Regions from separate parts of the Pseudoalteromonas sp. SWN29 genome, predicted to be linked through region 2. Evidence: predicted binding sites of a transcription regulator. Region 2 holds the regulator's gene; each other region holds the start of a gene.
The links. Region 2 encodes FliA, which starts transcription of late flagellar genes. Its sites were predicted from a motif close to CTAAAGNTNNNNNNNNNNNNGCCGATA; they were not measured.
Positions count from the first base shown of each region.

Region 1: the regulator FliA is predicted to act here: its motif matches at 1,244-1,270, upstream of I6F53_RS17640 (DUF5610 domain-containing protein).
Region 3: the regulator FliA is predicted to act here: its motif matches at 1,394-1,420, upstream of I6F53_RS16420 (flagellin N-terminal helical domain-containing protein).

Region 1 covers NZ_JADYXE010000057.1:22,434-25,718, forward strand. The annotation lists gene trmA (tRNA (uridine(54)-C5)-methyltransferase TrmA) at 40-1,137, opposite strand; gene I6F53_RS17640 (DUF5610 domain-containing protein) at 1,300-2,439, shown strand; gene murI (glutamate racemase) at 2,505-3,285, shown strand, end outside; gene I6F53_RS17650 (RNA recognition motif domain-containing protein) at 3,268-3,285, opposite strand, start outside.
Region 2 covers NZ_JADYXE010000003.1:20,392-23,676, reverse strand. The annotation lists gene I6F53_RS01535 (protein phosphatase CheZ) at 1-630, opposite strand, end outside; gene cheY (chemotaxis response regulator CheY) at 648-1,031, opposite strand; gene I6F53_RS01525 (RNA polymerase sigma factor FliA) at 1,072-1,782, opposite strand; gene I6F53_RS01520 (MinD/ParA family ATP-binding protein) at 1,809-2,669, opposite strand; gene flhF (flagellar biosynthesis protein FlhF) at 2,662-3,285, opposite strand, start outside.
Region 3 covers NZ_JADYXE010000048.1:14,317-17,601, forward strand. The annotation lists gene I6F53_RS16415 (flagellar protein FlaG) at 1-238, opposite strand, end outside; gene I6F53_RS16420 (flagellin N-terminal helical domain-containing protein) at 326-1,291, opposite strand; gene I6F53_RS16425 (flagellin N-terminal helical domain-containing protein) at 1,458-2,426, opposite strand; gene I6F53_RS16430 (flagellin N-terminal helical domain-containing protein) at 2,861-3,285, opposite strand, start outside.

The DNA.
Region 1 (3,285 bases), on a different contig from region 2:
GGAGCTTTTTTTATGGGTAACGTTTACTGAGCATATTTATTATTTACGCTGTAAGAAAACACCCGACTCAATGTGATGCGTATAAGGGAACTGATCAAATATAGCAAAGCGCTTAACGTTGTGCGTACGTGTTAAGTGATCAAGGTCACGCTCAAGGGTTTCTGGATTACACGATATATAAATTATGCTTTCGTAGTTAGCCACAAGGTCACACGTTAATTCATCCATGCCGGCGCGCGGTGGATCAACCAATATGGTTTGGCAGTCATAGCTTTTAAGGTCAATCCCGTCTAAACGAGAAAAAGTACGCTCGCCATTCATTGCTTGGGTAAACTCTTCGCTCGACATACGAATAATATCTAAGTTCTCTACGTTATTTTTAGCAATGTTGTATTGAGCTGAGTGAACAGATGATTTTGATATTTCCGTCGCTAATACTTTATTAAAAGAACCCGCTAACGCAATTGAAAAGTTACCGTTACCGCAATACAGTTCTAATAAATCATTTTTTAGTGGCTTACATAAGTCTTGCGCCCACTCCAGCATATTAATATTTACTTTTGCATTAGGCTGAGTAAAGCTATTTTCTACTTGTTGGTAAATAAGCTCTTGGCCATTAACAGTTAAATACTCAGTTACAAAGTCTTCACCCAGCACTTCTTTTTGTTTGCGAGCACGGCCTATAAAGTCAATTTTGTATTTACTGCTTAGCTTTTCCTTAAGTGCTTTAATTTCACTTAGCCACTCTTCATCAAGTGGTTTGTGATAAAGCAAGCTTACTAAAATTTCACCGCTTAGCGTTGATAAGTAATCAATTTGAAATAACTTACGACGTAATATCTCGCAAGGCTTGAGGCTTTCAATCATCACCTGCATTATTTCACCTACTAGAGGCGCTGCAGGGTCAAATGTATCAACACGGATTTTTTCTTTTGTTTGTTGATCAAACATAATGTGAAACAGATCGTCACCGTCGTGCCATACTCTAAATTCAGCACGTTGGCGGTAGTTAGTTGGCTCTGAGCTAAATACTTCTAGTTGCTCCACACCAAAACGTTGAAACTGCGCACTAATACGCTGCTCTTTTTCACTTAACTGCGTTTGGTACTGTGTGGTATCTATTTTAATAACTGCCATTAACGCTACTACCTTCTCTAAGATCTGTTTATCGGCGCTATTGTAGGGAGCGCTGCGTATTTGTCTAGTTTTGGCTAGCATTTATGCTGTTTTATTGAACATTGTACTTTAGTTCTTATTGTTATAGCCGATAATAAACTACGCACGCTTAGGAGACGAATCATGAAAATAGGTAATTATGGCTTTACGCCAAACAACAATATCAATAAATTTAATAATAAAGCTGATATACAGCAACCTACAATTACGTCTCCTCAAGATAGCTATCAACAACGAGGCCGAGAGTTGGCCGCAAAGGTGCTTGGCGATAAAATGGCTGAGCAACTTGGATTGCCTATCGCAGAAAAAAAAGCAGATAAACCACTCTTTGATTTTGATGAAATAGTAAAAAACGTACTCGATTTTGTAAGTAGTGCTGTTAACAAAGCAAAAGCTAACGGCGCTGATGACGAAAAGCTCAAAGATATGCTAGGCGATGCGCGCAAAGGAGTCCAAATAGGGATTGACGACGCAGTTGATGAACTCAAAGGTACAGGCGTATTTAATGATGACATGGAAGAGGGGATTAATAAGTCCAAAGAGGGAATTTACAATGGGCTCGATAAGTTTGAAGAGTCGTTATTTAACCCACAACCTGCCAGCGTAAATATAAGCCAGGCTCAATATGTCAGTATGACGAGTAATGCAGAGTATAAATTTACCACCGCAGAAGGTGACGAGGTAAGTATTAGCTTTGCAGATGCATTTGAATCTCAGTCGGCAAGCGGCTATCAGCAAAACAGTAATAGCGAGTCGTTCGCAAGCTCATCATCGCAATCTCGACAGGTATCATTTTCGATGTCGGTAAATGGTGACTTAAATGAGCAAGAGCAAGAAGCTATTAATGCGATGATGGAAGATTTACAAGATTTAAGTAAAACATTTTTTGGTGGTGATCTAGATAAAGCATTTGAACAAGCGCAAGAGCTGAGTTTAGACAGCGATCAGCTGGTGGCTTTTTCTATGGATTTACGCCAAACAAAAACAATAGCTACAGTTAAAAGCTATGAAGAATATAAACCAGCACCCGAAAAGCAAGTAGCAGAGGGTTTAGCTCCTTTTAATGACGATCTCAAAAATGCTTTTGAAAAAGCAGGCGAACTTGGATTACAGAACCAACTAGGTGGCATTCTACAATGGTTAAATCAAGATCAGGAACAAATAGATAAGCTTGTTGATTACACAAAGTCTATGTTCGAAAACCTTAATCAGTTAAATTCGGCAGCCGACGATCTTGCTGATTTAGAAACCACGCAAAGTTAAACTACTTTCTTTTATAAATACCTCATGGCAAACTGCCGTTCTTAAAGTAAAGTGGGAACGGTAGTTTGTCAGCGCATATAATGGTCTTTGATTCAGGTATTGGTGGGACTACTGTACTTGAGCATATAATGCAAAGTATCCCCAATGCTCAGTACAGCTATTTTATGGATAATGCTTTACTACCTTATGGTGCTCAATCCCAGCAAACAATCATTAACCGATTATGCTCACTTATTCATTTCATCAGAACTAACGCTCTTAACGTTGATCTAATTGTAATAGCGTGTAATACCGCTTCTACATCTGCACTTAGTGCGGTTCGCCAAGTGACAGATATTCCAATTGTAGGAGTTGTGCCAGCAATAAAGCCTGCCGCAGAGTTAACACGTTCAAATCATATTGGCTTATTAGCCACACCAGCAACGATCGCCAGTTCATACACTAAAACGTTAATTGCTGAACATGCGCGTAATGTAGTTGTTAATCTATATAGCAGTGTGGAGTTAGTAGCCTTAGCTGAGCAATACTTTTTTACAGACTCATTAAATACAAACAAGTTGCGCCAAGTACTAGATGGCCTGCATATAGATAAAACTATAGATGTACTTGTACTGGGGTGTACGCACTTTCCAATTCTAGCAGGGCCGATGAGTCAGTATTTTGAAGGGAATGTAAAATTACTTGATTCAGGTATAGCGATAGCAAATAGGGTTAGTTACTTACTTAACGAACTTAACTTATGTGTGAATAAACTAACAGACATAAAAAAGCCGCTGCAATATTATGCAACGGCTGATGTGTTTAGCAATAAGCTAGCGGTAAAGCTAGTTACACTGACTGATCCGT
Region 2 (3,285 bases):
TTTATTCACGGTGCTGTCACTGTCATCTTGCTCAGCAAACGCTGTTAAAAGATGAAGTAAGCTTTCTTCTACTTCCCTAACAAGTTCTATAACACGGCGAATAACTTGGCCTGTTAAGTCTTGATAGTCTTGAGCCATTAGTACATTTGTCATCAAGCTTTGAAGCTCATCTGTTTTATGATGAGAGTTATTCATAAACTTATCGATACTGTGACAAAGTTGTTTAAACTCACCAAGCTCAATTTCGCGGCTCATTAAACGATCCCATGTCGGTTTGATATGAGATATTTCATCTGCTAATTGCTGGGCTATAGGAAGACTAGCCTCCACTGCATCCATTGTTTTGTTAGCCGCATTTTCTGTCATTTCTATAACATAATTAAGCCGCTTTTTAGCATCTGGAATAGCATCAGTCGTTATGTTAGTTAAGCGAGTGTCAAGCTCAAAACTTTTAAGGGCTTCGTGCAATTGACGGGTCAACTTTCCAACTTCAGCAAATAATTCAGACTGCTCTTGCGAGGCAGTCTCTAAAATCAACTGATTTGCTTTATCTTGCTCATCATTTTCTAAAAAAACAACGAGCTGACGAGCTTGTTCTAACGTTATTTGAGGCGCAGCTAGTGCTGGCATAAGCCTCTCCCCCATCATTAGCCTAAGCGTTCAAATACTTTTTCTAACTTAGTTTTTAATGTTCCAGCCGTAAAAGGCTTAACAATATAACCATTAACGCCAGCTTGCGCTGCAGCTATTATTTGTTCTTTTTTAGCTTCTGCCGTTACCATTAATACAGGGATATGCTTTAACTTATCATCTGCACGAATTGCTCTTAAAAGGTCAATACCTTGCATTCCAGGCATATTCCAATCAGTAACTACAAAATCAAACACTTGATTTTGCAACATAGGCAAAGCTGTAGACCCGTCATCAGCTTCTTGAACGTTAGTGAAACCTAAATCACGTAACAGGTTTTTTATAATACGTCTCATCGTTGAAAAATCATCAACTACAAGAATTTTCATGTTTTTATCCAAAACATCCCCCAGTGAGGTATTAACCTTTGTTTACTTACTACTAATTTATCCAGTCATTGATTTTAGCTTTAAGCTTAATCATCGCCTGACCATGTATCTGACTTACACGCGACTCACTTACATCGAGTATATGTCCTATTTCTTTTAAATTCATTTCATCGTTATAGTACAAAGAAAGCACCATTGCATCACGCTCTGGTAATGACTTAATTGCACTTAGCAAAGACTCATTAAACCGATCATTTTTAACATTATTAAAAGGTTTATCTTGCGCTAAATCTTGGCCTACGGGAGTAATAACATCCTCATCAACACCAAGGTCTTCTATACCTAATATTTTACTCGCATTCACATCATTTAAAATATGATGGTACTCATTGAGTGAAATTTCAAGTTTTTCAGCAACTTCTGTATCTGTTGGTTCGCGATTAAGACTACTTTCGAGCCCAGTAATTGCTTCTGCAACTTGTCGGCTTTTGCGGTGTACTGAGCGAGGAGCCCAATCACCACGGCGCATTTCATCAAGCATGGCACCGCGAATACGAATACCTGCAAAGGTTTCAAAGCTTGCGCCCTTTGTTGCATCAAAGTTTTTTGAAGCTTCTATTAAACCTATCATTCCTGATTGAATTAAATCATCAAGTTGAACGCTAGGTGGTAATCGAGCAATTAGATGACATGCCACTTTTTTGACAAGTGATGCATGCTTCTCAACAATCACATTTAAGTTTTGTGTTGATTGATATCCCATAGCTCTATTCACCAATATTGTCATAATTAGCCGTTTACTAGTTTCTCAATGAAAAACTCTAAATGCCCAGATGGTTGGTTTGGTATTGGCCATTTAACTGCTTTTGTTGCCAGCGTTTTAAACGCAAGAGCGGCTGGCGAATTAGGAAAGAGCTCTACTATTACTTTTTGACGACGCGTTGCTTTGCGCATATTTTCGTCATAAGGAACCGTTGCTACTAGCTCCATCGACACATCTAAAAAGCGATCGGTAACCTTAGATAGCTTTGCAAATAATTCAGTGCCTTCACGCATACTGCGAACCATGTTGGCAACAATTTTAAATTTATAAACGCCATGCTCACGGCTTAATACTTTAATAAGTGCGTAAGCATCTGTGATTGATGTTGGTTCATCGCACACTACAACCATTACATCTTGTGCTGCGCGCGAAAAGCTCAGCACCATGTCCGAAATACCAGCGGCTGTATCTACAATTAAAATATCAAATTCGGTATTCAATTCGCTAAACGCACGAATTAGTCCAGCATGCTCCGATGGTGATAACTCAACCATACTTTGCGAACCCGATGTAGCGGGTACAATTTTAATACCAGCAGGACCTTCAACTAAAATTTCGTCAAGCTCACATTCACCAGACAAAACATGTGATAAATTACGCTCTACACGTAAACCAAGCATCACATCACAATTTGCTAAACCTAGGTCAGCATCCAGTACTAGTACTCTATTACCTTGCTGCCCTAGTGCAATAGCGGTATTTAGAGAAACATTTGTTTTCCCCACCCCACCTTTACCACCGGTTACAGCGATAACTTTAACGCCGTTGTTATTGTTTTGACTCATTTTGCGCAGGCCGCTTGCTTGATCTAATACTGTGTTAATCATACATCCCTACTGTACTTGACGCCACTGCTTGATGCCTTGAATGTTGTGCTTTTGTTCTTTTTAAATATAATTGCTCAGCCTTTTTTACTAGTTTTTCAGCATTTGCAACACGAATATCTTCTGGTACTCGTTGTCCGTTAGTAAGATACCCTATTGGAAGGCGATTTTGAATCGCAATACTAATAATCTCACCCAAACTTAATGATTCATCTAACTTGGTGAAAATACAACCACTTAACTGTACTTTTTTAAAGTGGCGTACAGTTTCTTGTAATACATTCATTTGCGCTGTGGCACTGAGTACCAGGTAGTTGCGAATGTCCACACGCTGGTTGCGCATTAACGTATTTAACTGCTCAGTTAAGCGTAAATCTCGTTGGCTCATACCTGCCGTATCAATTAACACTAGACGTTTATTTCGTAAATGATATAAAACTTCAGCTAACTCATTAGCATCTTTAACTTGTTTAACACCACAACCAATAATACGGCCGTAAGTTGCAAGCTGCTCATAAGCACCAATTCTGTATGTATCCGTGGTTATTAAGGCCACTTTATCAGCGCCATACTTTTGTGCACCTAACGCTGCAAGCTTAGCAACTGTGGTGGTTTTGCC
Region 3 (3,285 bases), on a different contig from region 2:
TTGTAGCTGTGACTGGAATAAACTCATTGAGCTTCTCCAAATTATTTTTTACTTCAGTAAATAAGTTTTTTCTTTCTTGCTGATCTACTAGAGTATTTTTATCTATATTTACTGCTTTTCTACCAGCAATTTCCGTGCCTTTACTACGCTTTTCATCTTCTATTCCAATCTTTACCTGACTAGAGTTAGTAGAAGTGAAGTTTTCGCTCGTTCTTTGTGCAGAATTAAAATCAATCATCACAACTCCCCCTTGTTTATAAGCTAAAGTATAGGCCACTATAAGAAAATATTCTGCTTTCATGTAGTGGCTTATAAAGCGTATTTACTACCCAAGTAACGATAAAGCAACTTGTGGGCGCTGATTAGCTTGACTCAAAATAGATTGACTTGCTTGCTGAAGTATCTGCATTTTCGTCAAATTTGCAGTTTCTTGTGCAAAATCTGTATCTTGGATGCGCGAACGGGCAGCAGATAAATTTTCAGAGATATTCGATTGGTTACGAATCGTTGATTGAAAACGGTTTTGTACAGCACCCAGTTCAGCACGCTTTTTATCAACTACCGCTATTAATGAGTCCATACCGGCAAATACAGCCTGCGCATTTGCTTGTGTAGATACACTAATATCGCCAGCTGTAAAGGTAGTCGTAAAATCTAAAGATGCTGCAAGAGTAGCACCATCGATGGCACTTATACCTTCAGCTAGTTCTGCCAAAGTATTACCTGTAACTCCTGCGGCAACACCAGCAATACCTGATAGTGTAAAGCCACCATTTGTCTCTAAAGTATTGGTCGTTGCACCGACTGTTTGCATACTAAAATTAATCGTTTGTACTGCATCAGCACCTACTTGAAACTTAGCATTATAGCTACCATCTAATAAGTTCTGTCCACCAAAAGTAGTATCCGCTGCAACACGGTTAACTTCTTCAGATAAAGAACGAATTTCTTCTTGTACTGCTAAGCGATCTTCATCAGTATTTGAACCGTTTGAAGCCTGTTGAGCCAAGGTACGGATACGTTGGAACATTGATGTTACTTCATCTAATGCACCTTCAGCAGTTTGCGCCAGTGAAATGCCGTCGTTAGCATTTCGGTTACCTTGATTTAAACCATTAACCTGACTTGTTAAACGGTTAGCGATTTGCATACCAGCTGCATCATCTTTTGCACTATTAATGCGAAAGCCTGATGATAAACGTTGGAACGAAGTATCGAGGGAATTGCCTGATTTACTTAATTGTCTTTGTGCGTTCAATGAACTCACATTGGTATTTACATATAAAGCCATAATAGCCTCCGCTTTATCATTTTAAGAGCAATACAACGGGATACCCCTACCCTGTTATATTACCTGACTTAGAGTCCTAGATTGATAGTTCTCTAACTCAGTTATCGTCCGATAAAGTGAAAGCTTTAGCTTTATTTGTAAAATAATTTAACTTTTATTTAATTTTTTAACCTTGTAATAAGCTCAATGCTGCTTGAGGTCGTTGATTCGCTTGGCCTAATATAGTTTGACTAGCTTGTTGTAAAATTTGGTTTTTCGTTAAGTTAGCTGTTTCCGCCGCGAAATCTGCATCTTTAATTCGCGATTTTGCTGATGCTAAATTTTCAGAAATATTAGCTTGGTTACGAATAGTCGATTGAAAACGATTTTGAACAGCACCGAGTTCGGCACGTTTTTTATCAACTACCGCGATTAGAGAATCCATACCAGCAAATACCTTTTGTGCATTAACTTGTGTCGAAACACTAATTCCATCAGCTGTAAATACATCCGCGAAGCTTAATGATGCAGCCGTTACAGTACCATCAATACCACTGATTCCAGCAGCCAAAACATCATAATCTTTACCACCAACGGCTACAGCAATACCTGCAATACCTGAAATAGTAAAGCCTCCATTGGCTTCCAATGAATTATCACTAACACCAACTGACTGCATGCTAAACCCAATAGTTTGCACTGCATCAGCACCGACCTGAAAACTTGCAGAATAGGAGCCATCTAGTAGATTTTGACCACCAAATGTAGTATCGCTGGCAATGCGGTTTACTTCTGCAGATAATTGACGAATTTCTTCTTGAATCGCCAATCTATCTTCATCTGTATTTGAACCATTGGCGGCTTGTTGAGATAACGTACGAATACGTTGGAAAGTCGACGTTATTTCATCTAACGCCCCTTCAGCCGTTTGCGCTAGAGAGATCCCGTCGTTAGCATTACGGTTACCCTGGTTTAAACCAAGTATTTGCGACTGGAGTCGATCCGATATTTGTAAACCTGCAGCATCATCAGCTGCGCTATTTATACGTAGTCCAGATGATAAACGTTTAAATGACGTATCTAAGTCATTACCTGTATTTGTTAGCTGACGTTGTGCATTTAGTGCACTCACATTAGTATTTACATATAAAGCCATAATAAACTCTCTTCTTATCTGTCAAAATTAAATCACCAGCTGAAATTGGTGATATTTGACAAAGTGACTCATTACAACGGCAAACTTTAATTGCCAGGGGCAAAAAACTGCCACTTTGCAGGTTATTTAAAAACTTAATAAGAGTAGAGCAAGCTTTAGGCCAACTTTTTATAGTTATGCAAACAGTTATACTACAGGGGATCGAGCATAAAAAAGGCTCTAAATAGAGCCTTTATATAAGATAAGTTTTAGAGTGGGTGTATGAAGCATAAAATGGCACACTTTATGCTTTAATAGTTATGTTCTTACAAATGTTAGAACACTATCGGATTTTTAGCGCCTCCGCTTTATAATCCATCTTTAGCGCCTTTGTTAATACCCCATTAGACAAGGGCGCTTTCATTTCACGTCAACAGTTTGACAGCTTATCTTAATTATCCTAGTAGGCTTAATGCAGCCTGTGGACGCTGATTTGCTTGGCTAAGAATTGTTTGGCTTGCTTGTTGTAAAATTTGCATCTTAGTTAAGTTAGCCGTTTCTTGCGCAAAGTCAGTATCTTTAATACGTGATTGAGCAGCAGATAAGTTTTCTGATATATTCGATTGGTTACGAATCGTTGATTGAAAACGGTTTTGTACAGCACCCAGTTCAGCACGCTTTTTATCAACTACGGCTATTAATGAGTCCATACCGGCAAATACAGCCTGTGCATTTGCTTGAGTTGATACACTAATATCACCAGCTTTGAAAGTATCAGCAAAAGTATATGTATTAGGTTGACCAGAAATAGCACTTACACCATCAGCTAGCTCATTTAATGTATTTCCTGTCACACCTACAGCAACACCAGCAATCCCAG